Regions from separate parts of the Bacillus sp. Medicinal_06 genome, predicted to be linked through region 2. Evidence: riboswitches for the same ligand, from Rfam matches in the RefSeq annotation. Region 2 holds a riboswitch; the other holds the start of a gene.
What was found. Region 2 has a riboswitch for cyclic di-AMP ahead of AC1M36_RS10355 (signal peptide protein). Riboswitches for the same ligand answer to the same signal wherever they lie in the genome.

Region 1 (9,978 bases), on a different contig from region 2:
AGTATTTTAATTCCCTTTATTTTCAAAAGTTCATGTCCTTATTCCACAATAAAATCAAAGAGGCTCATCTACTTTAAATCCCCATAAATAACAATAGAAAGCCCTGCTTATTAATTCGAAATAAAATTATTTTAATATAATTATTTCTCCGATATGCAATTATGCATAGTATATACATTATTCCGCAAATATAAAAAGATAGCTTTACCCAAGTAAAGCTATCAAAAAAATCTATTATTCTTTATTTTTTCAAGTGATAAGGTACCGTCGTAATAACTACATTTCTCTTATAAAGCAAGAATGCACGAATTAATAAGCTCGACTGGTTATGAAGAATATTATGCCAGCCTTTCTTAGGAATAAATTGCGGTATTACTACAGTAACCCGGTAATTTGATTCACTTGCTTTATATTGAACTGTATCAATAAATTTGGTCAGTGGCTGAATAATACTTCTGTAATGAGAGTGAAGTGTCACCAGTCTAACTTCAGGCTGCCATTTCTTCCACTTCTCTTCAAAATTCTTTTCATCTTCTCTTTCAAATGCAACATATACGGCGATAATTTGATCTGGTGAAAGAGACTTTGCATAATTCAATGAATTTTCTACTACATGAGTCATACCGGCTACAGGAACGATGATTACGTTCCCTTCGATTGGCACAATTGATTCACAAGTTTTAAGGCTTAACTGATCTCCTACTGCTTCATAGTGTTTTTTAATTCGATGGAAAATAAAAATGATAACAGGTAAGAAAACAAGCACAGTCCAAACTTGTGCAAACTTAGTTAAAAAGAACATACTCATAACGATAAAACTAATAACGGCACCTGTTAAATTAATTGTTAATTTCAAAATCCACCCTTGTGGCTTTTCACGAATCCATTTTACTACCATTCCAGTCTGAGATAACGTAAATGGAATAAATACCCCTACTGCATATAGCGGGATAAGATGTTCTGTTTGACCTTGAAACGCAATAATTAAAATAATAGAAGCAATTCCAAGTATGATAATACCGTTTGAATAGCCTAATCGATCGCCTCTAATCGTAAACATTCTTGGAATAAACTTATCTTTCGCAAGATTAACTGCTAATAAAGGAAATGCTGAATAGCCGGTGTTAGCAGCAAGAATTAATATTAAAGCTGTTGTACCTTGTATAAAAAAGTACATAAAATTCCGTCCAAATGTTTGCTCAGCAATTTGTGAAACTACGGTTACTTCTTTGCTAGGAGTAATTCCGTAATAATAAGCTAGATAAACAATTCCAGAAAATAAAACAGCCAGTAAAGCCCCCATCGCCAGCAATGTTTTTGCTGCATTGTTAGGGGCTGGATCTTTAAAGTTTGGAATTGCATTAGAAATTGCTTCAACACCTGTTAAAGCCGAACTACCTGATGCAAATGCTCTTAACAACAAAAACAAACTGATACCAGCAACTGGTGTTCCAATTGGCGTATGCAAATTTGGTGAAACGTGACCAGTTACAATATTATATATTCCTACTCCTATTAATATAAATAATGCTAAAACGAATAAATAAACTGGATATGCTAAAACAGAAGCGGACTCTGTTACTCCTCTTAAATTTAATATTGTAATAAATAATACAAATATAATCGCAATAATTACATTGTGTTCATGTAAACTAGGAAAGGCAGATGTAATCGCATCTGTACCTGCCGATACACTTACTGCAACTGTTAAAATATAATCTACTAATAAGGATCCTCCAGCTATTAACCCTGGATTCACACCTAAATTTTCTTTTGATACTACATACGCTCCCCCGCCGTGAGGATACGCAAAAATAATTTGTCTATAAGATAAAATTAAAGCTGTTAACAGAATTAATACTCCTATTGCAATCGGAATGGAATACCAAAATGCTAACGCACCCACTGTCGCTAAGGCAATTAATATTTGCTCTGGACCATATGCCACTGATGATAAAGCATCAGAAGAAAGAATAGCTAACGCTTTCTTTTTGTTAAGCTTTTGCTCTCCTAATTCGGTTGATTTTAACGGTCTTCCAATTAAAAATCTTTTTATAGATGAAACCACTGCTGTCCACTCTCCAATAATTTTGTACGAACAATTCTTTGCTAGTTAAAGCTAATAAACTATCTTTTCAGAAAACAAAAAAATGTCTACAAGCCATAACAAATAGACTTGTAGACATCAATTTTTTTGTCGCACAAGCTCCACCTTCCTTCTCAATATAACGCTTACGAGGTTAGCTGTCGGATTCGGGCCTATGAGTAGCCCTACCTTTTTCAAGGATTCACCCCTTGGATTATGCAATAATCCATAAAAACGGGTCCCCCGTACCATGCGGTTTCAGCGATTTAGAAATTTGAAACTGTGGATTATAATACTCCTTTATTTTAAAAAAGTAAACAAAAATTTTCACCCGCCGAATACAAAAAGGATAGAAAAGTAATGATACTTTTTCTATCCTTCAATCATTTCGGTGCTATAAAAACTATACCGGTTCTTTATTTAAAGTCATTTCTTCATATACTTTTAAATTTTGATAGACCGCTTTCAATAATGGTGCATCTACACGAAGTTGTTTTGCTAATTTTAATAAATATCCTTGCAAATGTTCTCCTTCAATTAACGAACCTTTTTCCATATCTCGCTGCATAGATGACTTCATATCATAAGAAATTTTATCAATTGTCTTCATATGTTCCTCAACAATATTTTCTTGAATCGGAGCACCAAATACTTTCATAATCTGTGCTGATTCTTCAAATACACTTCGAAGAAAATCGCGGCCACCATCACTTTCGCGAATCGGTCCTATCGGTGCATGCATTAACGTCGTCACACCTGACATTACTGTAATAAATAAATATTTATGCCACATATCTCGCAAAATATTTTCACTTAGAACAAAACTCGCTTTCGTTCCAGTTAATACTGTAGCAATTTGTTGTATCCTTGCTGAATCATGGTGTTTCATTTCTCCAAACACAAGTCTATCAGCAACACTGGTTTGTACGACTTCTCCTTCATCGTTTAAAGTTGTCTCTATAAAACATAAACCACCACTAACCTTTTCCTCACCAAACTCCTGTTGTAAAAGTGATAAATGAGCAATACCGTTTAGTAGCGGAATTATAACTGTATGATCACCTACAAACGGCTTCAAATCTAGTATTGCTTCTTTTAAGTGATATGCCTTTGTTGAGAATAAAATTACATCAAATGGAGAAACGACATCTTCTTTCGTTACTAATTTGGGTTGAAATGAAAAATCTCCATTCGTACTCCGAATAACGAGACCTTTTTCTTCTAATTGTTGTTTTCGCCTACTACGAACGAGAAAAGTGACATCTTCCCCCTTTTCTACTAAACGTCCACCAAAATATCCTCCGACGCCTCCAGCTCCTAATACTAAAATACGCATATAAAACTCCTCTTTTCCAAACATGAAAATTTTACATCCTTGTAGCATAACTATATTATACATCTGATCCATCAAACAAACAGAAAATTCAACTTTTTAACAAAAGTTAAGGGCTATATACTATATAATATTATTCATTATGTTATTAACGAATAGATTAGTCACATTTCAATTTATGTATTATACACTTAGTAAAAACTTGTATAGTTAGAAAGGATGAGAAGAAATGCAATATCCAATGTTCTTATCTAAGAGATTAACCATACGCCCATTTGAATTAAATGATGCTCCTAAAGTTCAAGAATTAGCAGGAGATAAAGAGGTGGCGAAAACTACTACAATTATTCCTCACCCTTATCCAGATGGCTGGGCAGAAGAGTGGATCCCCTCTACCCATACAGCTATGGATAAGGGGGACAGCTTTCACTAAAAACCCTGCCTCTTCTAAAGTCATGCAAAATTGGGATTGACACAAGAATGAACATTTAAACAAAGTTGTTTGTACTGGGAAGTATATGAAGATACTGTTGTTTACGGTTTAACAAGATCTGATTATAACAAGAGTAAGTAGCTGCTCTTCTTTTTAGCAAATATCAATAATACGAAAATGGAGATTTTTGATTCATTACTTGTTCAATATGAAATCTAACTACTAATAAAGTGAAACTTTAATTAACGAGACTAAGAAAATATCTTCATAAAAAATAAAAATCCAAAAAAAACCATAACATCCTTATAACAATTAAGTTTTAGCTTCTTAATGAATAATTATAAAAGGAGTAAGTCAAAAAATTTTATGACCTACTCTTTTATTTAAACACTTTTCTTGTGTTGATTCACCAGAAGTAATCTGTATTTCCTCATCCCTTAAAAAGGAGTTGAAATACCCTTTCCTCCCCTTATTTTCAAAGTACTTATTCTATCCATACCTATAAAAAATGATATACTAAATTCAAAATCTTTAGAGGAGCTGGCTATTATGGGGATGATTGGACAGTATATATTAGTTACAGATGAAGAATTAAGTAAAATCAAAACCAATGAGTTAGATATTTATTTTAAAGAAGCTGAGTTAGATATCGATAAGTCATGGTAATTACTCCATTTTATTTTATGTGGTGAAATTGGCGGAGGCGAACCACCACTTGGACATGTCGTACCACTTAATGATTCCATCATAGATAACGATTCTCTCGGTACGTTTTATCTTACAGCTAGTGAAGTCGAAGAGGCTTATTCTGCAATACAAGATTTAAACAAATCTGATTTCAACAACATGTTCAACTTTCAAGAATTAATGGATGAACAACTTTATCCACTTGTTGAAGATGATGGCCCAGATGAAATATTAGAATATACCTATAGTTACTTTTTAGAAATTCAAGAACTATATGAACAAGCTGCTGCAAACAAGCAATGTGTAATCTTTTTCATTATCTAAATAGAAATAAAAAACGGATCCTCTCTTTTACGAGAAGATCCATTTTTTATTAAAGTGAACGATTATCCTAATTTCACTTGATTTTCTTCTTCAATTTTTGCTAATGCGATAGCCACTTGCTCTTCTGTTAACTCATGTTCTTTCACATAACGGTTACGCGGGTGGACACGACATTCGTGTGAGCAAGCACGTAAATATTTCGCCTCATTTTCTTCAGAACATAGAATCTGTTTGTTACATTCTGGGTTTGCGCAATTTACATAACGCTCACATGGTTCTTTTGTAAAGTGGTCTTTTCCAACAATAACATGTTCTTTTTGGTTCACTGGTACACCAATACGCTCATCAAATACGTAACATTGACCATCCCAAAGTTCACCTTGTACTTCTGGATCTTTTCCGTATGTTACGATTCCGCCATGAAGCTGACTTACATCTTCAAACCCTTCACGAACTAACCAGCCTGAAAACTTCTCACAACGAATACCGCCTGTACAATACGTTAAAATCTTTTTACCTTCGAGAATTTCTTTATTTTCTCTAATCCAATCTGGTAATTCGCGGAAAGAGTGAATATCAGGTTTAACTGCACCTCTAAAATGACCTAAATCGAACTCATAGTCGTTTCTTGCATCAATGATAACTGTATTTTCTTCTTGCATTGCTTCATAAAACTCTTTTGGTTCTAAATACTTACCTGTTGTTTCTTTCGGATTGATATCATCTTCTAGGCGAAGTGTAACAAGCTCTGACCGAGGACGCACATGCATTTTTTTGAACGCATGCTCATCCGCTTCATCTACTTTAAATACAATCCCTTCAAAACGTGGATCGTTCTTCATTGCTTCCATATATTTCTCTGTTTGTTCAATAGTACCTGAAGCAGTTCCGTTAATTCCCTCTGTTGCCACAAGAATTCTTCCTTTTAACTCAAGTGAATTACAAAATTCTAAATGCTGAGCTGCAAATTCTTCCGGATTCTCAATTGTTGTGTACATGTAGTACAATAACACTCTGTATGGTTTTGGATTTAACATTTTATTTTTACCACCTATCTAAATTCGATATTTTAAAATCATGTATAAGTTAACGATCATATCGGAACATATAAGAATAAGAAAAGATATGTTAACTATTGTTCAAATAACTTTCTCCTATTTACAATGTTTTCCCAGAAGTTAACGCAAATGAAAAACGAGATTACATAACAATCCACTACGGTTGTGATGTAATCCCAATATATTATATAACATACAAATTCGTTTCCAGCAATTAATATGCTGTGAATCCTATTTTACAATTAAAAAACACCCTTTTCCATTCCATATTATAGGTCAACTCTCTTTATTCTCCTACAATTCCAAAAGTTATAACTGTATTTAGGCTTCCTCGTTTATTTTTGTTACATAGTTATTTCGAATGCACCTTTTATTGCGTTAAGTCATATAATTTGCATTAAGGAAACACTTATGTTCAAATAAAAACATCAACTAAAAATATTTAAATGTATTGAAATAACTAATACGAATACATACAATGATTGCATTAAGCTAAGAAACTAAAGGGGAAAACTACTATGAATAAAGCTATAACAAAAGATGAACAAGCTCCTTCACAAAGTACAACAGTTCAATCTGCTCAACTCGCTTTAAGTGGTGAAACAAAAGGAATAAAGAGATTATTACCTTTTCTAGGACCAGCATTCATCGCATCTGTTGCTTATATTGACCCTGGGAACTTTGCTACAAATATTGCAGCTGGATCACAATACGGTTACTTACTACTTTGGGTCATTCTCGCTTCCAATTTAATGGCCGTTTTAATTCAATCACTATCAGCAAAACTCGGGATTGCAACTGGAAAAAACCTTCCTGAAGTCGCTCGTGAGCACTTTCCAAAACCCGTTTCAATTGGCTTATGGATACAAGGTGAACTCGTGATTATGGCTACTGATTTAGCCGAATTTATCGGTGCGGCTTTAGGGTTATATTTATTGTTTGGCATTCCAATGTTACCCGCTGCTTTAATTACCGCAGTTGGATCATTTATTATACTCGAGTTTCAGCGCAGAGGCTTTCGTCCATTAGAAGCTGTTATTACAGGAATGGTCTTTATCGTTGTTGTAGCGTTTGGTGTACAAGTATTTTACGCAAAACCAGAGCTAAGCCCCCTTCTTTCAGGGCTATTTATTCCTAAATTTCAAGGTGTAGATAGTATTTTACTTGCAGCTGGGATTTTAGGTGCAACAGTCATGCCACATGCAATTTATTTGCATTCTGCTTTAACGCAGCGCCGCGTAGTCGGTACAACAGATGAACAACGAAAAAAGATTTTCCGCTTCGAATTCATTGATATTATTATCGCAATGGTGATTGCTGGAGCAATTAACGCAAGTATGCTCATCGTAGCAGCCGCTCTATTCTTCAAAAACGGCTTACATGTTGAAGATTTAGACGTTGCTTTTAATGAGTTTAGCAACTTAGTTGGCCCTGTATCAGCTAGCCTTTTTGGAATTGGATTATTAACTGCTGGTTTATCTAGTTCTTCCGTCGGTACAATGTCTGGTGATATTATTATGCAAGGATTTATCCGTATGCATATTCCTTTATATGTAAGACGATTTATTACTATGATCCCACCTCTTGTTATTATCGCTTTAGGGGTAAATCCAACTTACGCTCTCGTTATGAGTCAAGTCGTATTATCATTTGGGATTGCATTTGCATTAGTACCGCTTATTCTGTTTACAAGTAACAAAAACATTATGGGCGCGCTAGTGAATCATCGTATTACAAATACAATTGCTTGGCTAATTGCTGCGTTAGTTATCGCTTTAAATATTTTCTTACTGTATCAAACATTTACAGGACAATAACAAAAAGGATGTGATACACATTTGTATCACATCCTTTTTGTTTCATTTAGGTGAAATGACATCCCCTATCGATACCTCTTTACCATCCTTCAAACGGACTCCTCCATTTGGCATAGCTGTTCCCTCTATATCTCGAAAATACAATGGTAATCCTTCTGAAAGAAACAAACTCGTCTTAGATGGATCTTGTCGTTGATGGTGTATATGTAGGTGCGGTTCACTGGAATTCCCTGAATTCCCCACTTTTGCAATCACTGTTCCTTCGTTTATATATTGCCCTTCTTTCACTTGTACTGATCCTTTCTGCAAATGAGCAAGGATTAAGTATGTTCCAGTTTCCTCTAAGCGTAAATATATGTGATTACCTGTCATCGAATCAAAATCATCAGTTCCTGGTTTCAAATCCGGTTCATCATTATGAACCGATATAACTGTTCCCGAAGCCGGAGCTACTACCTCCGCACCATATATACCGTAATCTTCTAACTTCGAGCTTTTTATACCAGCTGGCGGAATGAGAAGGTCGTATGCCCAGCGTTGATTAGGTGCCCAAGCGTGATAATTCGTATCCAGCTCATCCCCTCCCCATCCTACTAATACAGCTTGATTCAATGGCAAACGAACCATGACTTTTGGCTTTATTGAATAAACATCGGCCGGGTAAGCAATTTGTCCTATTCCAACAAATCATCCTGCTGGCCAAGCCCCAACTATAGATAAAACCAAAATAAAAATAATTATTTTATCTATACAACTTCTAGAAAACACATCCCAACTAATTGTAGTTATTATGATGATTAAAATAACGATGGAAAAGAAACTAAAAGCTTGTATTCCCCACCAAGCAAAGATAGCTACACTACTGTGGATTTGAAATAAAGTCACGAAGTTTATAAAAAAGATGCGATGTTTTAAATAAAGTCGCGACGTTTTGCCCCATTGGATCTGTTTATCTAAAGGGGTGTTTTTATAGTGAAAAGAAGGTCTGAACTGAAAGGCGGATTAAGGAACTGTTGAGTAGCAATAAAGTTACTCCACATCATTTTTTTATAGATTTTAAAATTCTAAATATCCATTATGAATCTGAAGATTCCCACATATTATAAGAATGATGAGAATTAGAGGAGGGGATTTTATGAAAAAGAAATTATTAATCTTTGGAATACCAACTGTTGCTGTATTAATTATTATTTTTTTAGTAATAGGCAAATCACCTTCCCCATCGGATCTTTCAGCTGAATTTGAAGAAAAGGTTAGAAGTGGGGATGCCGAAGGGTTGATGGATTTGGTTACGGTCGATGAAGGGCTACAATGGGATAAAAATAGCGCTAAAAGTATTATTAATTACTTGAATGAAGAAGAACGCGATTTCAAAGATCAAATAATGTTATTAAATGCACAGGCAAGTTACTATGAAACTGAAGGAATATCGAATAATAAAATTTCCCAATTATATCCTGGTAATAGTATTTCAAGTATCGGTCCATTTTACATAACCAAAGAAGACAGCCTATTTGGCGATAAATACATTCTTAAAGCACGAGGATATAAGCTAAAAGTGAATGGAGAAAAGGGAGCAAAAGTTATCCTAAATGACAAAAATATTGACATGGATAAGGAATCAATCATGTTAGGTACATTTGGACCGGGTGTATACGTTATTAAAGGGCAAAAAAATTTTGATTATGTAACTGTTAAGGATCAAGAAAAGGTCACACTTTTTGATATAGACGATTTTGAGGAAACAGCGAGTTTGAACTTTTCCGGTGAAACAGTACCGGTTAGCATCGATATTCCAACCACTTTATTGGTAAATGGTAAGAAAACAAAAGAAATTGAAGATGATGTTCAATTTGGCCCTGTAAAAGATGGCATTACGTTACAAGGAGTAACGGAATTTCCGTGGGGTAAAGGGAAAAGTGAACTACAGAAAGTTGAAATCAAATCGAAAAAGCAATATAATTTAGCACCCAATCCAATAGTAGATGAGACCATAAAAAAACAGATTACAACAGTGATAAATGATTTTTACAAGAATTCAATCGCAGCCAAAGTAAACAAAGACCCTAATCAGTTAACAAATGTATCAGATCATTTGAAATTGGAGTACACAAAAACCATTGAACGTTATGATGGTAATATACGTTATTTTAAAGGCGACGCCTTAGGCACTAGAATCGATTTTTCACAAGTAACATGTCGAATTGATAAAGGGAGCTATCTTCTTGAAATTCCGGTTG
Region 2 (19,711 bases):
ATTATTTGGTGCTCGCCATGCTTATCAAGCAACGATAAATGATAAAAATATAACCATTAAGACACCACGCGATGCCATTGAAGCAAAGATTGCACTTGTACCTGAAGAAAGACGAAAACAAGGATTATTCTTATCTGAAAACATTATAGAGCATATGAATTTACATCAATTAGGTTGGAAACAAAAAAAATTAGAAATCAGCTGTGCTGAAACGGCTATCACTTCTTTCAGCATTTCACCAAGTAATCCAAAAACTTCCGTCCATTCACTTAGCGGTGGTAATCAGCAAAAAGTTTCTATTGCGAAATGGACTGGCTTTAAGCCCAATCTCTTTCTTTTAGATGAACCAACAAAAGGTGTCGACGTAGCTGCAAAACAAGACATTTTTCAATTTATTCGGCACATTACAGAGAAGGGAAGTTCCGTTCTCTACTTTACAGGCGAACAGGATGAAGCATTACACATTGCTGATCGTATTTTAATACTAGTGAATGGAGAATTTATAGGTGAATACCTTCCTCATGAACTTTCACCTGAACAACTTTTACATTTATCTGAAGGGAGCTATTCCGTTGAATCTAGTTCACGAAACTAAAACGAAAAAAACATTCCTATCTACTAATCTTTTTTATCAATTTAGTACAATTGCTATTATTATAGGCGTGACAATTTTCTTCTCAATTGTAAATGATTCTTTTTTAACTTATAACAATATTAGTGACATTTTACGTTCCGTTTCTATCGTTACATTACTTGCAATTGGGGTCACCTTCACATTAATTGTTGATGGATTTGATTTGTCAGTTGGCTCTACAGCTAGCCTAGCAACAATCGCCTCTGCTGCATGTCTCGTTTTATATCGCCAAGAATTATGGATGACACTCCTTATCCCTATTCTTTGTGGCCTATTAGTCGGGTTGTTAAATGCACTACTTATTATTCGTATTAAATTACCTGACTTACTAGCTACACTAAGTGTCATGTATATTGTTAATGGCGTACACTTAACATTTTCAAAAGGATCTTCTATTTACGAAGGAATGTCTGGAGCAAACGGAACTGCTTCAGGACATTTTATTCCATCCTTTCTATTTATCGGTCAAGGGGCTCTTGCTAGCATCCCAGTTCCTGTTATTATCATGCTTACAGCAGTTCTCATTTCCTATCTATTTCTAGAAAAAACAACGTATGGTCGTTTCTTTTATATAACAGGTGGAAATCGCGAAGCTGCTAGACTAGCTGGAATTCCTACAGATCGTTATCGTTTATATGCTTATATGATTAGTGGTTTATTCGCCTCGATTGGTGGGATTATTTTGAGTAGCAGAATTGGAACAGGGCAAGTTTCAGCTGGCGCACCATTGCTAATGGATGCCGTTGCAGCTGCTTATATTGGCTATGCAATGTTTGGCGCAAAAAAGCCAAATGTAATTGGAACATTTCTTGGTTCTATCTTAATTGGAATTATATTAAATGGTTTAACAATGATGAATGTTCCTTATTATGCACAAGATATTATAAAAGGTAGTATCTTAATTGGTGCACTTGCATTTTCATTTACAAAAAAGAAGCTTACTCGCAAATAGCGAGGGAAACAAAAAGCCTTGGTTCACAAATTTTGAGTGAACCAAGGCTTTTTTCTAATACTCTTCATTCATTTGCAATTCTTTACTATACTTTTGAATCAAAAACGAAGAAATAAACATCACCAGTCCCGCGCTGAAACCAATGAGTTGATCTAATAAAAATTCATCATGAATCATAAAGCGTAATAGAAATACGCCGCCAAAAATAATCATTGCCAAATACCCAGTGTGCCGAAGTCCTTTATATACATTTCCCATATGTACCATTCCTTCAAATGTTATATCCATATTATACCACATATTGAAAAGTAATAGATTTTATATTCAATCTATTTAAAAAACAAGAAAACCTCTTTAAGAGGTTTTCCATCCATTAACTTTGTAAAAACGCCTGTAAATCCGCAAACTGTCTCGCAGCATCCTTATATCCTTGCTCATATAAATTTTGCAGTTTTTGTGGGTCTTTTTCCATTCGGTCTACTTGAAGTGGCACTTCTGGACGAATGACGAATAGATTGCCAGCTAATTCTTCTTTTTCAATGTAATGAAGCGTCTCATTGTATGTTTCATAGCGAGTTAGCATTGTATTTACAAGGTGTGGATATTTCTTATAAGCCTTCGCTGCAATCCATCCAAATTTTGATTTTTTCTTAGCATATCCATGATTTCTCGTTAAAATAACAACTGATTTCTCATAGCCATCTTTTTGCGCTTTTCGAACTGGAATTGGGTCCGAAATGCCGCCATCCAATAATTGTTTACCACGATAATTTACAACTGGTGCGATAAATGGCAATGAGCTAGATGCTTGTAGTAACGTCAATGCATCTTCATTTGTACCTTCTTTTTCAAAATACATTGGTTTACCTGTTTCACAGTCTGTCGTCCCTACTAGAAAACGCTCTGCACTATTAAAATATGTGTCAAAATCAAATGGCACGTGCTTTTCTGGAATTTCACGAAAAATAAAGTCCATATCAAATAGCTGTCGTTTTTTCCATAAATTTTTGTAAGATAAGTATCTTGGATGTGTTGCATAATCAATATTTACTGTTTTATTTCGATTTCTTTGTCTTGAAATATATGACGCCGCATGACAAGCTCCTGCTGAAACACCAATAATATATGGGAAATATAAATCCTGTTCCATAAAGTATTCTAGTATTCCCCCCGTATATACGCCGCGCATACCGCCGCCTTCTAATACTAACCCCGTATTTTCAAGCATTGTTTTCTCTCCTCTTTATATATATAGACTCTTTAATTATTCATCTTGTTAAGTATCTCTTTCTATTATATACGAGTCTCTCCAAAAACCATATTCAGAAGGCTTAATGCGAGCAGAAATTATTCCTCTACTTTTCTAAATGCGCTCCTACATCCTTTATAAACCTTTGAATCAATGACAATTCCTCTTCTGTATATTGACTTAAAAGTAATAGCCACTTCTCTTCAGCTTGTTGATGAAGTGTCTCATGTGCTATATAAATTTCATTTCCACTATCTGTTAAACGGAAAAATATTTCTTTTTGATTATCTAGCATTTTCATCTTTTCAACAAATTGTTTATGAAACAATTTTGTACAAATTTTAGAAATGGCTCCCTTTGTCATTCCCATCTCTTCCGTAATCGCTGTCACATTCATTAAACCTTTTGTTCCTATGCATTGAATTACGTGTAGTTCTGATAGAGACATACCGCTTACACCTGTCTCACGAAGAAACCGCTCATCATTTTCCTTCATATGCTCTTCTTTCTTATGAACAAGTGTGCGAATATCCGAAAGTATTTCTATTTGCCTTAATGTACGGTCCAAATCGGATCCCCTCCATAATACGGTTTAAGTTTCCATAGAAACAATTTAACTATATACCATTGTAAAATCATTTTTTTATCTTTACAAGTGAGAAAATAATGTTAAAATTAATTTAGTTTCCGAGGAAACTAAATTAAGGAGGGTTTATTATGAGACATTCATTATCTTCATCAAGATTAAACTCCATTCTATACATTGTTTGCCTGAGTGCTCTATTAGGTTCTTTTGCTCAAAATATTTACACACCTATTTTACCAATGATTCAAGATTCCTTTCACACCTCTCTTTATCTTGTAAATTTAACTGTCTCTATTTTTACTTTTGTTCTTGCCATTATGCAGCTTATTTATGGACCATTCATTGATACAAAAGGGCGAAAATATATTTTGATTCCTAGCCTATTCATCAGTACAATCGGTACCATTGGCTGTGCTTTTACAGCAAATATTTATATATTTCTTATTTTCAGAGCCGTTCAAGCAATAGGAATAGCAGCCATTCCTGTTGTAGCTGCTACCATTATTGGTGACTTATTCGAAGGAAAGGAACGCGGAAAAGCGATGAGTCTTTACCAAATGATACTTGCCCTTGCTCCTGCTGTAGGTCCTCTCATAGGCGGTTATCTTGGAAATATAAATGGTCACGTATCTATTTTTCTATTCTTATCTACAATTGGTGTATTCCTGTTAATTGTAAATGTTACATTGCTACCAGAAACAAAACCCGCTCTGCCTAAAACAGCTAAAAAAGCTAAGCCTTATCGGAGTATTTTAAGAAATAACACTGGATTTTCTATCGCAATCATTGGCTTTATACAGTTTTGTATTTACTTTTGTTTTCTCGTTTTTTTACCTAGCATACTCACAAATTTATTTCATCAAAATGCAGGTGAAATTGGAATGATATTTGTACCAATGTCCTTATGTATTATGCTAGGAAGTTATTGCTACAAGTTTTTACAAAGATTCCTTACTACAAAACAAGCTTTACTGATTACTAGCTTTTTCAATATCATATGCGTCATTCTATTCTCTTTCACATACCATCTAAGTATTCCCACGGTTCTCCTTGTCATATCCCTATACGGTTTTAGCATGGGGTTATCCATGCCGACACATACCACTTTATTAACAGAAGAATTTGTAGAAGAAAGAGCAACTGCCATTGGAATTTATAACTTTATTCGTTATATTGGAATGGGCATGGGACCAATTGTAGGTGGTTTTCTATTATTTAATCAAAATTACTTTTGGATCTTCTTTACAGGGGCAGTTCTTTTTCTAATCGTGGTCTTATATTCGATGAAAAAGCTAGCTCATCATCCTGTAAGAAACGCAGAAATTCAAAAGGCTAAATAACAAGCAAAAAAGAGAGTATCCGAGAACAGCTCTTTTCCTGGACTTAGACATTCTCGCTTTATGTAGTTTTTGAATAAAGTCTGATTAAAAACACCCCACAAACTTATATTTTAAAGTATATAAGAAGACTCCATTTTGAAAAAAGATTGATCAAAATGGAGTCTTCTTCAGCAAATTTAAATTTTTTTATAAAAAGTTTGATCGTTTTAAGATACGTTTTATCGAACATTAGCACCTATTAGTTGATTAGTAATAGCGGCTTTCTTCAGTGGCAATTGCTTTTGTTTCATGAACTGTACCATACGGATGCTCTGGCGGTGCATAGATAGCGTAAATTTTAAGTGGTATATTACCCATATTGGTTACATTATGCCATTTTCCAGCAGGTATCATAATCGCATAGTCATCATAGGCCATTTCTTGAAAATCTAATTTATCTTTGCTATCCCCCATTTGAACAAGCCCCTGACCTTCTTCAATACGTATGAATTGATCAGTTGTCGGGTGGACCTCTAAACCGATATCACCTCCAACATGAATACTCATCAGAGTCACCTGTAAGTTTTCCCCTGTCCATAAAGCGGTGCGGTAAGTATTATTTTGCTTAGTAGCTTGGTCAATATTCACTACAAATGGTTTCGGTCCATAATCTGTTAATCTGCTGCTTCCGTAATAAGGATTCCAGTTGTTATTGTTCCTATTACAATAATAAGGATTCCAATTATATATCCAATTGTTGTTATTCCAATTGCTATGCATTGGATTTTCCCACTGATAGTGATGGCATGATTTACGGTACATATTCATGCTCCTCTCATGATTTCATTTACCTTTTATCCTATGCAGCTGCCTATTTATATGGATGCAAAATGGGGATAAATGGGCAGTAATAGATGATCAAACTTTATTTCAAAGAAACACTTTACACTCTTTGATCAGCAACAATATGAATATCAATATGCTTCGTTTGCCTCATAATTTCATTTACAATAGATCCTTTTCTAATTTCTTCCCATCTTGTTCTTGCTGATTGACCGAGTAAAATTTGAGTGACCTGTAATCGTTTTGCAACTTCAATAATGACATCAGCTGGTTTTCTTCCTTTTGCTTCTTCCAACAAAAACGTAGCATGAAATTGATTCGTCAATGATTGCCACTCATCAATTGTTTGCCTTTTGCTTACCGATAATGATTCTATCTTTTCTCTTTCAACATTTAATACATATAATTCAGCATTTAATCGATCTGCCATACGCCAACCACGCCGTATTAATTTCTCTGCTGTTGAACTATATTGCACACAAACGAGAATTTTTTCCTTTACACCTATTGGATCCATTACCGATTGGCTAATTTTATCATCCATATCGTCTGCAACTTCTCTAAGCGATAACTCTCTCAAAGCTCCTAAATTATTAACTGTAAAAAAGTTTTGTAAGCTTTTCTGAATTTTTTCTTCCTTATATATCTTTCCATCAATTAATCGTTTCCGCAGCACTTCCGGTGTTACATCAACAAGTTGAATCTCATTTGCTTTTTGTAAAATAAAATCTGGAATGCGCTCTCGTACTTTTACGTTTGTAATTTGTTCTACAATATCATGAACGCTTTCTAAATGTTGGATATTAAACGCTGATAATACTGATATTCCCGCCTCTAATAGTTCTTCTACATCCATATATCTCTTTTTATGTTTTGATCCTGGGATATTGCTATGTGCTAGTTCATCGACAACAACTACTTGTGGTGCTCTCTTTATAATCCCTTCTACATGAAGCTCATAAAATACTTTTCCTTTATAGTTTATTTCTTTTAAAGGGACTTTTTCTAAATCAGCAATTGCTTCTTCTGTCTCTTTTCTTCCATGTGTTTCAATTAAACCAATGACAATATCAATGTTCTCTTTTTTCATTTCCTGCGCATCAAACAACATTTTATAACTTTTTCCTACTCCTGGAGCAGCACCTACATATAGCTTCAATTTCCCTCGATTCATTCTCCTTATTTCCTCTAAATATTCCTCTGGTGATCTTCTTTGAAATGTGGGTTCATCATTTTCAGCGTACATATTCTTATCACATCCTTACAAAACGAACTACCTCAATCGATATGGATTGAGGTAGTTTATCTATTATTTTGTTAGTTTTTGCACTTCGATGTTTAACTTTAATACATTGACACGTTCTTCCCCATATAAACCAAGTGCACGACCTTCTGTATGTGAAGCAATCATATCTTTTAATTTGTCTTTTGAAATTTGTGTTTCTTTCGCAACACGATCCACCTGTGCGTATGCGGATTTTGGACTAATATCTGGATCAAGTCCAGAAGCTGAATTTGTAATTAGATCCATCGGCACTTCAGTTACTGGTACAGAAGGATTATCTTTTTTCCATTTTTCAATACTTTGTTCTGTACGTTGCAGTAGTTCCGGATTAGAAGGCGCATAGTTATTAGATCCAGAACCTTCTGCTTTATACTCAATACTGGATATACGCCCTTGAAAATATTTTGGAGATTTAAATTCTTGACCGATTAATTTAGAACCAATTACTTTACCTTTATCATATATTAAACTTCCATCTGCATTATCCTTCATCGTTATTTGTGCAACCCCAGTTACCGCAGATGGATAAATCAATCCACATAACACAACAAGCACACCAGTTAAACGAACGACGGGTCCTAAGAAACTTTGTTTTTCTGTCATGAGTATGTCCCCTTCTCTATTAAATGAATAGTCCAACGACTAAATCAATGAGTTTAATACCGATAAATGGTACAAGTACACCGCCAAAACCGTAAATAAATAAGTTACGCGAGAGCAATGCATTCGAACTCATCGGTTTATAAGAAATTCCTTTCATTGCTAGCGGAATCAACATTGGGATGATGATTGCGTTAAAAATGAGCGCTGAAAGAATGGCTGAAAATGGCGAATGTAACCCCATAATGTTTAATGCTTCCATTTGCGGAATTGCCACTGTAAACATTGCAGGTATAATCGCAAAATACTTCGCAATATCATTTGCAATACTAAATGTCGTTAATGCACCACGCGTCATCAATAACTGTTTTCCAATTGCTACCACTTCAATAATTTTCGTTGGATTGGAATCTAAATCAATCATATTCGCTGCTTCTTTCGCCGCCGCTGTACCACTATTCATCGCAAGGCCAACATCAGCCTGTGCAAGTGCCGGTGCATCGTTCGTACCATCACCCGTCATTGCAACTAATTTTCCTTTTTCTTGCTCTGCTTTAATAACAGCTATTTTATCTTCTGGCTTACATTCTGCTACAAATTCATCTACCCCCGCTTCTTTGGCAATCGTTGCCGCTGTTAATGGATTATCACCCGTACACATTACGGTTTTAATCCCCATTTGACGAAGTTGTTCAAATCGCTCACGCATACCCGGTTTTACAGTATCCTTTAAATAGATTAAACCGAAAATACGATTCCCCGCTGCAACCGCAAGTGGTGTTCCACCTTCTTTTGCAATCAAATCTGCCTTTTGATGTAAATCTTTCGGAATCGTTCCACCTTGAGACTGCACCCAATCAACGACCGCTCCAACAGCTCCTTTTCTTACCTTTACTCCATCGTTTAAATCAACACCACTCATTCTTGTTTCTGCTTTGAATGGAACAAATTCTCCTGTTTCTGCTTCTGACGCATTGTAAGAAAGACCTTTTGAGTTTACATACTCAATAACGGAACGGCCTTCTGGTGTTTCATCTAATACAGAGCTAAGCGCCGCCCATTTTGCTAATTTTTCAATTGTTTCATTTCCGGCAGGTAACAAAGTATGCGCCATACGATTCCCAAATGTAATGGTACCCGTTTTATCTAAGATGATCGTATTGATATCCCCTGCTGCTTCTACTGCTTTCCCGCTCATTGCAAGTACATTAAACTTTGTGACACGATCCATCCCAGCTATCCCAATCGCAGATAACAATCCACCAATTGTTGTTGGAATTAAACAAACAAGTAAGGCAACGAGAATCGATGTATCAATTTGAAAACCTAAATAATTCGTAAATAACGGCAGTGTGACAACTACAATTAAAAAGATTAATGTTAAGCTAGTTAGTACTGTATTTAACGCAATTTCATTTGGCGTTTTTTGACGTGTTGCTCCTTCGACTAACGAAATCATTTTATCTAAAAACGACTCACCTGGATTACTTGTAATCTGTATCGTAATTTCATCACTCACAACCATCGTTCCGCCTGTCACAGAACAAAAATCGCCGCCCGCTTCTTTCATTACTGGGGCTGATTCCCCTGTAATAGCGGATTCATCTACCGATGCTAAACCGCGTATAACTTCTCCATCACCTGGGATCATCTCGCCTTGTTTCACAAGAACGATGTCACCCTTTTTCAAACTAGATGCTGAAACTCTCGTAACCTCTCCATTTTCTTTTACAATATTAGCAAAGACATCTTTTTTCGACTGTTTTAACGAATCAGCTTGTGCCTTTCCCCGTCCTTCTGCCAACGCTTCTGCAAAATTTGCAAAGAGAACTGTAAATAATAGAACGAGTGTAACTGTTATATTGAACCATAATGGAACATTTGTTGATAAGCTCGGTACAATTGATAAAATCAATGTAATGAAAAAGCCAATTTCCACAACAAACATAATTGGATTTTTAACCATTTGCTTCGGATTTAACTTTACAATGGATTGTTTTAAAGCAGTTGATACAATATCACGATCCATTGTTTTCGCGCTTCTTATTTCACCATCTTCTCGTTTTGGAGATGGCACGGCTTGTATATGCTTCTCTTTCACCATAGCTGGTCTCATGTTTATTCCCCTCGCTTCTTTCTTATAGAGTTAGAAACTCTGCAATTGGCCCTAATACTAATACTGGGAAGAATGTTAATGCACCAACAATAAAAATTGTGCCAACGAAAATTCCACCAAATAAACCGTTATCCGTTCTGAATGTTCCGACTGTTTCCGGTACTAATGTTTTCTCTTTCAATGAAGCTGCCACTGCAAGCATTGTGACTAAGCCAAAGAAACGAGCTAAATACATCACAAGTCCGGTTGAAATATTCCAAAATGGTGTATTATCTGCTAATCCTTCAAAACCAGAACCATTATTTGCTGCCGATGAAGTAAATTCATAGATTACTTGTGTAATACCATGGAATCCTGAATTTGTAATTGCATCCGTGCCTAAACTTGTAGAAAAAGCAATCGCTGATGCACCCAAAATTAATAATGGTTGGAATAATAATGTTACTGCGATTAGCTTCATTTCTTTTCCTTCTAGCTTTTTACCAAGAAACTCTGGTGTACGTCCGACCATTAAACCTGAAATAAAGACCGCAATCATCGCATACATCATAACATTTATAAATCCTGCCCCGACACCGCCAAACACTGTATTTAACAGCATATTCACAAGTGGTAACATCCCGCCAATTGGCGTAAATGTATCATGCATCGCGTTAACCCCACCTGTTTCAGAAGCAGTTGTTACTGTCGCAAATAAAGATGTCATTACTGTTCCTAATCGAACTTCTTTCCCTTCCATATTCCCCTCTGTACTATCCATTCCTAAATGATTTAATACTGGATTTCCTTGTAATTCAGCCGTTACAACTGTACCAAATCCAATAATAAACATCATGAGCATGGATACAAATAAAATTCTTCCTTGTTTTTTACTGCCTATCATTCTTCCATATGTGAATGGAATTGATGTTGTAATCAACATCATAAGCATCATTTGTAATACATTTGTAATTGCTGTTGGGTTCTCAAAAGGATGTGCCGAGTTAACCCCAAAGAATCCTCCACCGTTATTCCCTAGCATTTTAATAGATTCTAAAGATGCTAACGGACCGCGCGGAATCATCTGTTTTGCACCTTCAAGTGTATGTGCTACCGCAGTGCCACTGAACGTTTGTGGCATTCCTTGTGCTATGAATACAAGTGCCATAACAAATGCGATTGGCATTAACACCCTTATAATTGATCGAACAAAATCAACGAAGAAATTTCCTAATTCTTTTCCTGCTAGACCACGAATAAATGCAATTGCTAACGCTAATGTTGTCGCTGGTGCAGTAAACATCATAAACGTAATTCCAATCATCTGTGATAAATACGACAAACCACTTTCACCGCTATAATGTTGTAAATTTGTATTCGTCATAAAACTAATTGCTGTATTAAATGCAAGTGTAGGTTCCATACCCTCCACTTTACTTGGATTTAATGGGAGAATACCTTGCAATCTAAAAACAAGATAAACAAATAGAATCATAAGTCCATTTGTTAACAACATCGCTAATGCGTATTGTACCCATGTCTGATTACACTGCTTTATACCACCACATTTAAAAATGACTCCTTCAATTGGTCCAAATACTTTCTCTAATGTTTTACTACCTTGAAACGCTTTTTCTAAATAAGCCCCCATCGGTTTCGCTAGTAGCACAAATAATAATATCGTTACGATAGCTGCCACCCATACCATCATCGCCTTTTCCCCCTAATTAAAACTTCTCCGGATTTAATAACGCATAAACTAAATACACAGTAATCGCTGCTACAATAACTGATAAGGCAATCATCATGATTGCTTCCCTTCTTTCACAACTTTATCTGACCAGCTCGTAAGCCCTATCATCGATGCTACTAATACAACAAAGATTCCGATTATCACTACATCTAGCATTCCAATCCCTCATTTCAAAATGTTAAAATTTACCATTTACCTATCAAAAAAAGAACACTGAGGCTCTACTCAGTGTTCAAAAATGAACAACACAAAAGTAAACCTCCTCTCCAAACGCTTACGAGGTTAGCTGTCGGATTCGGGCCTAAAGAGTAGCCCTACTTTCGTAATGAAAGATTCACCCCAAGTGACAATGCACAAAATTGGTTCCCCCGCTCCAAATAATTGGACTCAGCGATATCAGGTTGTTTTTGGAAATTTTTATGAACAATTTATGAATGTAAATATACTCCTCTCTATTTCACTTGTAAAGAGGAAAATTACCTAAAATAAGAAAATATCCCGCCGTTTAAGCGTTTACATTAAGGGTTTTTAATATTTTCTCATCTGTTTCCTTGTCTTTCCTTTCTTTTTCATTAATCATCTTTTAAATATGAAAGAAAAAAGAGCGAATGATTTTAAGTGTATAGTTTGTAACACTTAAAACTCGCTCTCTTTTCTATTCAAAACTTATTCTCTTTGTAAAAATGAACGTAAATTTCTCCCTCGAATATAAATTTGTGACAGCTCCACATGCAGTTTCTCATATTCAATAATATCCGCTTCTAAATACAAATTATCTTTCGATGGCAAGACTATATATGGATCTGGAAAAATAGGATCTTGCATGGCTAATTCTTGAACTCGCTCCAATGATACCGCCCAACGATTTGCTATATCCTCACGTAATAACACCTTCATCTTCACTTCCTCCGCCCTATTCAAAAAATAAAAAAGAAATGTTATCACAATTTGTAAACACTACAAATTTAGCTCCAATTGTTTCATAGAGCCTTACGGGATATCGTTTATTCCTTGTAACAACTGTAATAGGCGCTTGAAAAGAAAAGCGAATGCGCTCCGTAAAGAAACTAACCGTTGGAAGTTCATCTCCTAGTAAGATTACTTTTTTTATTCCGTTACAAATACTTGTTATATTTAGTTCCTTATTGCAGTAATACGTTGATTCAAAGCCATATGCTCGCACTTCATCTGCTATTTGTTCATTTGCTGTAAAAATAATTAAATCACTTTGAAAAGATATTAACTTTCTTAAACTATTTACTTTACTTTCTTCCCCTACACAAACGAGTGTTAATTCTTTTTCCTCATCCATGTACATCTTCCTCCTTAGCATAAAAGAATTCGAATATAGATTGATATTCTCCTATACTAATCAGACCGATGAAGCGATATATCCATCCATGCACCATCCTCTCCCAAGACGCTTACGAAGTTAGCTGTCGGATTCGGACTTTGAGAGTAGCCCTACTTTCATCATGAAAGATTCACCCCTAGTGACCATGCACAATTTGGTTCCTCCGCTCCAAATGAATTGGACTCAGCGTTACAAAAAAAGATTCTGGCTGATATAATACTCCTAAATATGGAAAAAGTAAACAACAAAAAAGCCAGTTATATGACCGTTAAACGGGAGAGATAGAATTTTTAGCAAGAGCGCTGTAGAGAAAAATTGGCAAATGAAATTTTATCGGCGCAAATCCAAATATATCGACCGTTTCTCAACATATATCAGCGATTTTTTCAATATATCGGCGATTCGACAAAGGATATCGACCGCGCGACAAATAACGACAAAAACAGGAGCCTGCTAGCTCCTGTTTCCGAATACGAATATTTATACACGTGTTTCTTGTCGTTTATATGCAAAATGATTCGTTGGTCCATGACCACTTCCAATATTTAATTGCTGTTCAATTGCTATGCTAATAAACTGTTTCGCTTCTTGAACCGCTTCTTCAATCGGATACCCTTTTGCAAGTCCCGCCGTTACAGCAGATGCAAATGTACAACCACTACCATGCGTTTGTTTTGAATCAATTCTTTCGCTTCTAAATTCAACAAACTGCTGACCATCAAAAAGTAAATCAATTACTTCGTTACCTTGGTATTCAGCATGTCCACCTTTCATAAGAACATACTGAGCACCTAATTTGTGCAATACTTTTACAGCTTCTTTGCTATCTTCTATATTATGAATCTCCATTCCTGTTAATACTTCTGCTTCCGGTACATTGGGAGTTATAACTGTGGCAATTGGTAGTAAATATTCCTTTAATGCTTGCACAGCTTCTTGTTGTAATAGAGATGCTCCACCTTTTGCAATCATAACAGGGTCTAGTACAATATTATTCCAGCCAAATTTTTTAATGTTTTCTGCAACAACCTTAATAATTTCGCTACTAAATAGCATACCAAGCTTCACAGCATCTGGTGTTAAATCTGTACCAATAGAATTTAATTGCTCCTGAATCCCTTCTATTGCAACTGGATATACACCTTGCACACCAAGTGTATTTTGGGCTGTAATAGCAGTAATAACCGTCATTCCATATACACCTAGCTCTTGAAATGTTTTTAAATCTGCTTGAATCCCAGCACCACCGCCGCTATCAGATCCAGCAATTGTTAAAGCTTTATTCACTTTCATCTCACTCACCCTTTTCCTATCCAAAATAACGATGGTAAATTGTTTTTGCTTCTACTATATCTTTCGTTCCATGTACAAGAACCCGGCCATCTTGAAACGCAACTAGTCTCTTATCTTCAACCGAAAATGATAATAAATATGGATTCACCATTAAATCAGTTACACGATCGCGCAGCAGTTCTTTATACCGTTCAAAATCTAATTGTTCTTTATGGGGAGGTCTAATTTGAACTGTATTTCTCCCGCATAAAACTGCAGTTTTTGACGTATTATCCTTATTTAAATACGGATACACAGCTTCCTCACCACATGAAGGACAATTATGTTTTCGAAGTTTTTGTACATTCATACATGAATATTCATTTTTCCATACATCAAACGATACAAGCTCTTCCCTAAGTGCCTCATCATCTCCTACTAAAAGTTTAAGAGTTTCCGTTACTTGGTGAGAAACAACGAGAGATACAGCAGGTGAAATGATCCCTGCTGTATCACATGTCGCTCCGCCAAGCGGGATGGATTGTAATAAACAAGATAGACACGGAGTCTTTCCTGGTAAAATCGTATAAGAAAGACCGTAGCTTCCTACACACGCCCCGTAAATCCACGGAATAGAATACTTTTGTGATATATCATTAACGATAAAACGTGTTTCAAAATTATCAGTCGCATCAATCATGATATCAACATTTTTAACGAGCTCTTCTAATTCTTCAGCTGTTACATCCTGGACAAGAGCCTTTATCGTTACATGACTATTAATTGCTTGCAAGCGCCTTTGGGCTGCTATAGCCTTGGGAAGATTATTTTCTACATCCTCCTCACAATATAGCTGCTGACGTTGTAAATTACTCCAATCAATATAATCGCGATCGACAATTGTTACACGGCCAACACCAGCTCTCACAAGCATCTCTGCATTCGCACTACCAAGTGCTCCCGCCCCGATAATTAGTACATGCTTTTCTCCTATCTTTTGTTGCCCTTTTTCTCTAATTGGAGAAAATAGCTCTTGGCGAGAATATCGATTATTCAACTACACTCATTCCTTCTAAAGGACTACTTGCCGTCGCGCAGCGCTTACGTGCAATACGCCCTGCTTCAAATCCTAAGCGCCCTGCATGAATACCTAGTTTCATTGCGGATGCCATTTTAATAGGGTCTTTCGCGCCTGATACAGCTGTATTTAATAACACGCCATCTGCTCCCAATTCCATTGCAAACGCAGCATCCGCTGGGCTACCAACACCAGCATCAACAATAACTGGTACTTTTGCTTGCTCAATAATAAAGCTTAAGTTTAATGGGTTCACAATGCCAAGACCTGAACCAATTGGTGATGCACCAGGCATAATCGCGTGAACACCAAGCTCTTGTAATTTACGAGCTAATACAACATCATCTGATGTGTAAGGAAGAACGATAAAACCTTCTTCTAGTAGCATTTCAGAGGCTTTTAATGTCTCTACTGGATCTGGTAATAACGTTCTGTCATCTCCAATAACCTCTACTTTTACCATGTCACAAAGCCCTGAAGCTTTTGCTAATTTCGCAATACGAACTGCTTCCTCAGCATTTTTCGCTCCTGCTGTATTTGGTAGTAATGTATACTTTTTCACATCAATTTTTTCTAACAAATTCGGTTGGTCTGCATCAAATATATCCATACGACGTACTGCAAATGTTAAAATTTCTGCTTCTGATACTTCAATTGCTTTTCTTTGTACATCATAATCTGAAAATTTTCCTGTTCCTAATAAAAGTCTAGAATTGAATGTAAATGGTCCAATGTTTAACATAATCAACCGCCTCCTACGAAAGTTACAATCTCAATTTGGTCTCCATCAAAAACAGATACGCTTTGATGGTCTTCTTTTGTTAAAATATCTGTATTGCGTTCTACTACAACAATCTTTGTATCTAATCCTAAATGCGTAAGCAGTTCTGCTACTGTCTTAACACTCCCAGGTACCTCTACTTGCTTACCATTAATTTTTAAGTTCAAGCTTCCATCCCCTTTCTAAACCGTTTTAGAAAGCAATGAATCTAGTAAATGACTCCCCTGCTTTCCTTCTATTACATCTGCCATATATTGACCAGAAACAGGACTTAATAAAATTCCGTTTCGGTAATGGCCTGTACAAGCATACAATCCCTTTATTTCCTCATGCGCTCCCATATAAGGAACTTCGTGATTAGATTGCGGGCGTAACCCCGCCCAAGCACTTTCCCATTCTGCTTCTTTCAAAGCTGGTAAGATTGTATAAGCACGCTCTAGTATTGAAGTGATACTTTCTGGTTGTACAGATTTATTAAAGGTATGAGGCTTCATTGTTGCTCCAATTACATAACGTCCACCACGTTTTGGCGCGATATAAAATCGTTCTTGAAAAATAGGAGATTTTAGTAGGGGTTTACGGCTCTTTACAGCAACAACTTCTCCTTTCACAGGGTATGTACCCCACTCTTTATCAAAATGATGAAGAAGTTTTGTGCTCCATGAGCCCCCGGCAATTACTACCTTTTCACATAGAATCATACCTTCATTCGTAATAATCCCTACTACTCGATTGTTCTCTATTTTGATATCAAATACTTCTGTTTGTTCATATATATCAGCTCCAGAAACGGCTGCAGAATGCGCAAATGCTTTCGTAAGTTCCGGCGCAGTGACATGACCATCTTTCGGATAGTATACAGCCCCCATAATGGATGAAGAGAGGAATGGCTCTTTTTCACGAAGCTCATCCCCGGTCATAAAATATGATTCTTCACCTGTTTTCTGTTGCCAGCCCATAATATCTAGTATTCTTGCCTTCTCATCTTCAGTTTGAGCAATACGATAGATACCTTTCTCTTCATACCCAATATCAATACCCGTTTTTTCACGTAACGTTTCTGCAAGTTGCGGAAATATTTCACGGCTTTTCCTAGCAAGCTCAAATAGTGGATCATACGCATCCCACTCCGCCTGTACACCAAGCAAACCTGCCGCTGCTTTAGAAGCTTCAGATGCAATTCTTTGTTTCTCAACAATCACCACTTGGTATCCTCTTTCCGCTAGAAAATGTGCAACTGAACTACCCATTACACCACCGCCAATAATGGCTACATCATATACCTTACTCATGATTTTCCGCCCACTTTCTTATTGTTTCCTTATACAATCTTGCTTTCTCGTATGGAGTACGATTACTGACAATTCCAGACATAACAGCAATACCACTCACACCAGACCGAAGAACCTCTGCTGTATTTTCAGGTGTTACCCCTCCAATAGCTGTAATCGGTATCGTTAATCGCCTTGCCATATCTGAAATTTCTTCTAATCCTCTTGCCGGAACGCCCCTCTTACAATCCGTTGGAAATACATGGCCATAAACAAGAGAATCTGCACCGTTTTTGAAAGCTGTTATCGCTTCTTCCAAAGAATGCACAGAATACCCAACATGCAAATACGAAAACTTTTCTTTCACAGACCTAACATCTGCACTTCGATATCCCAATTGGACGCGAGGGATATGTAATAAAATTGCAATATCGATTCGGTCATTTATCACAAGCTTAGATGCTGGAAAGCCCCTCTTTAGGAGACCTTCCACACCTTCATACAACTCTTTCGTACTTTTTTCTCGCTCACGAATATGCAAATAATCAATCTCACTCTCAATTTGCATCGCTACATTCGTTAACTCTTCGAATGTCATCTGACCATTTGAGATAACATGGAGCTCGCCTTTCATATTCACTCGCCTACTTTAAAATATTTTCAAATAATTCATTGGCAGGAATGCTTTCTTTTGTCATTCCTTTTTCTTTCAACCATTTATTTTGTTTTTCCCATGACTCTTTTGTGTCTGATAAAAATGGCTCATCTTTCGTTTCCATTTTCTCTAATAAAATTTTCATACTTTCTTTTTCAACTTCCGGAACAAGCGGGAAGTTTTCTTTTTCTTGATGATCTAATAAAATATTTAGTGCTTCATCTGGGTTTTTCTTCATGAAGTCGTAGCCCTTTTTCGCACCACGTAAAAATGCTTGTAATGATTCTTTATCTTTCTTCAATGTTTTATCACCTGTGACAAAAACAAGTTCATGATAATTTGGTACACCATACTCAGCTGGATTAAAGTATGCTGGCTCATGGCCTTGATGGCGCATAACAGGAACTTCATGGTTAATGTAAGCACCTGTGACAGCATCTACCTTTTTCGTAATTAACGCCGGCACCAAATCAAATCCAACATCTACTACTTTCACAGCACTAGGATTTCCACCAGCTTCTTTTACCATCGTTTTTAAATATGCCTCACTTAAAGGTGTTCCAGAATAACCAACTGTTTTACCTTCTAAGTCTTTTGGTGATTTAATACCTGCTGATTTTAACGATACAACATGATTTAGTGGTGAACGGACCACAGCTCCAATTGATTTCACTGGAATTTGTTCATTTGCTCTTGCGATGACAACATCTGGCTGATAGTATAGACCAACTGTTACTTTTCCTGCTGCCGCTAACGTTAATGGATCGGTTGGATTAGATGGGAATTTAATATTCACCTTTACTCCTTCTTCTTTAAAGTAGCCCTTTTCAATCGCTGCATAGATAAAACTATGAACCGCGTTTGGATACCAATCGAGCATCACTGTAATTTCTTTCTCTTTCTTTTGCTTCTCTAATACTGAATTGCTAGAACATCCTGCAATCATTACAACTAATAATGTAAACACAAAGATGCGCTTGAATAATTTCATGAATGTTTCCTCCAACTAATGAATTTCTTTTCTAATATCGAAACGAGTAATACAAAGAAAATAGCTAGTAATGATAACAGTACAATCGGTGCAAATACGCCTGCCCCATCTAACTGCGTCATCATTCGTTTACTAAAGTATCCTAAACCCGCTTGTGCACCAAGCCACTCGCCAATCGCTGCTCCAATTACACTAAGCGGAACAGCTATTTTTAAAGCAGAGAAAAAGTACGGAAGTGCAGATGGCAATTTTAACTTTAGAAAAATATCTTTTTTCGTTGCACCATATGTAACTAAAAGCTCCTCCCATTCCTTTTTCGTACTGCGTAACCCATCATACGTATTTACGGCAATTGGGAAAAATGTAATCAAAACGGTCACAACTACTTTGCTCCAAATTGAATATCCAAACCATAAAACAAACAATGGTGCTAGCGCTGTAATTGGAATCGTTTGTGATGCAACTAGTAACGGATAAAATGCTCTTTCTATCCATGTGCTAGCATTCATTAACATCGCGAGCCCCACACCAAGTACAATGGAAATAACAACTCCTATCAAAACCACGTATAACGTTGCCGGCAAATGAACTGTAAGCAATATATCTTGCAACGCCCACATTTTCGCTAGAATTGCAGTAGGAGATGGCAATATGTACATCTCGTCAACAATTCTAGCTCCCACCTCCCAAGCTATGAGCAGTATGCTACTTAAAATCAGTGCAGGTAATAACTCTGTCACACGCTTCATACGAGCACCTGCCTTTGCAGCATACTAAGTAATTCATCTTTTAAAGCTAATATCTCAGGTTTATGCAAATCTTTTCTTGAGCGATCTATTCCAAGTGGTACAATACGCTCCGTCAAAGTGGTAATAGGCTGCTCGGTCACAACTAAAATTCGATTGGAAAGAAAAAGCGCTTCCTCCACATCATGTGTGATAAATAAAATTGTTTTTTGCCACTGTTTCCATTGTTCAAACAACCATTCTTGCA

Region 1: another riboswitch for cyclic di-AMP. It lies ahead of AC1M36_RS10195 (APC family permease); the one in region 2 lies ahead of AC1M36_RS10355 (signal peptide protein).

What each region holds. Positions count from the first base shown of each region.
Region 1 covers NZ_JBWYHD010000003.1:606,532-616,509, forward strand. The annotation lists gene AC1M36_RS10195 (APC family permease) at 242-2,068, opposite strand; cyclic di-AMP (ydaO/yuaA leader) riboswitch at 2,215-2,360, opposite strand; gene panE (2-dehydropantoate 2-reductase) at 2,490-3,422, opposite strand; gene AC1M36_RS10205 (GNAT family N-acetyltransferase) at 3,649-3,852, shown strand; gene AC1M36_RS10210 (DUF1877 family protein) at 4,531-4,863, shown strand; gene trhO (oxygen-dependent tRNA uridine(34) hydroxylase TrhO) at 4,926-5,900, opposite strand; gene AC1M36_RS10220 (Nramp family divalent metal transporter) at 6,440-7,738, shown strand; partial or broken gene AC1M36_RS10225 (M23 family metallopeptidase) at 7,781-8,641, opposite strand; gene AC1M36_RS10230 (TcaA 3rd/4th domain-containing protein) at 8,874-9,978, shown strand, end outside.
Region 2 covers NZ_JBWYHD010000004.1:6,278-25,988, reverse strand. The annotation lists gene AC1M36_RS10415 (sugar ABC transporter ATP-binding protein) at 1-595, shown strand, start outside; gene AC1M36_RS10410 (ABC transporter permease) at 573-1,586, shown strand; gene AC1M36_RS10405 (hypothetical protein) at 1,641-1,874, opposite strand; gene AC1M36_RS10400 (patatin-like phospholipase family protein) at 1,960-2,814, opposite strand; gene AC1M36_RS10395 (MarR family transcriptional regulator) at 2,942-3,403, opposite strand; gene AC1M36_RS10390 (MFS transporter) at 3,553-4,761, shown strand; gene AC1M36_RS10385 (cupin domain-containing protein) at 5,008-5,562, opposite strand; gene kdpDN (KdpD-like non-kinase potassium sensor) at 5,684-6,829, opposite strand; gene kdpC (K(+)-transporting ATPase subunit C) at 6,893-7,471, opposite strand; gene kdpB (potassium-transporting ATPase subunit KdpB) at 7,491-9,584, opposite strand; gene kdpA (potassium-transporting ATPase subunit KdpA) at 9,607-11,271, opposite strand; gene kdpF (K(+)-transporting ATPase subunit F) at 11,291-11,371, opposite strand; gene AC1M36_RS10355 (signal peptide protein) at 11,368-11,472, opposite strand; cyclic di-AMP (ydaO/yuaA leader) riboswitch at 11,574-11,719, opposite strand; gene AC1M36_RS10350 (hypothetical protein) at 11,983-12,213, opposite strand; gene AC1M36_RS10345 (hypothetical protein) at 12,230-12,628, opposite strand; cyclic di-AMP (ydaO/yuaA leader) riboswitch at 12,722-12,869, opposite strand; gene thiD (bifunctional hydroxymethylpyrimidine kinase/phosphomethylpyrimidine kinase) at 13,151-13,963, opposite strand; gene AC1M36_RS10335 (thiazole biosynthesis adenylyltransferase ThiF) at 13,980-14,999, opposite strand; gene AC1M36_RS10330 (thiazole synthase) at 14,992-15,762, opposite strand; gene thiS (sulfur carrier protein ThiS) at 15,765-15,968, opposite strand; gene thiO (glycine oxidase ThiO) at 15,984-17,093, opposite strand; gene tenI (thiazole tautomerase TenI) at 17,086-17,706, opposite strand; gene AC1M36_RS10310 (ABC transporter substrate-binding protein) at 17,717-18,718, opposite strand; gene AC1M36_RS10305 (ABC transporter permease) at 18,715-19,467, opposite strand; gene AC1M36_RS10300 (ABC transporter ATP-binding protein) at 19,464-19,711, opposite strand, start outside.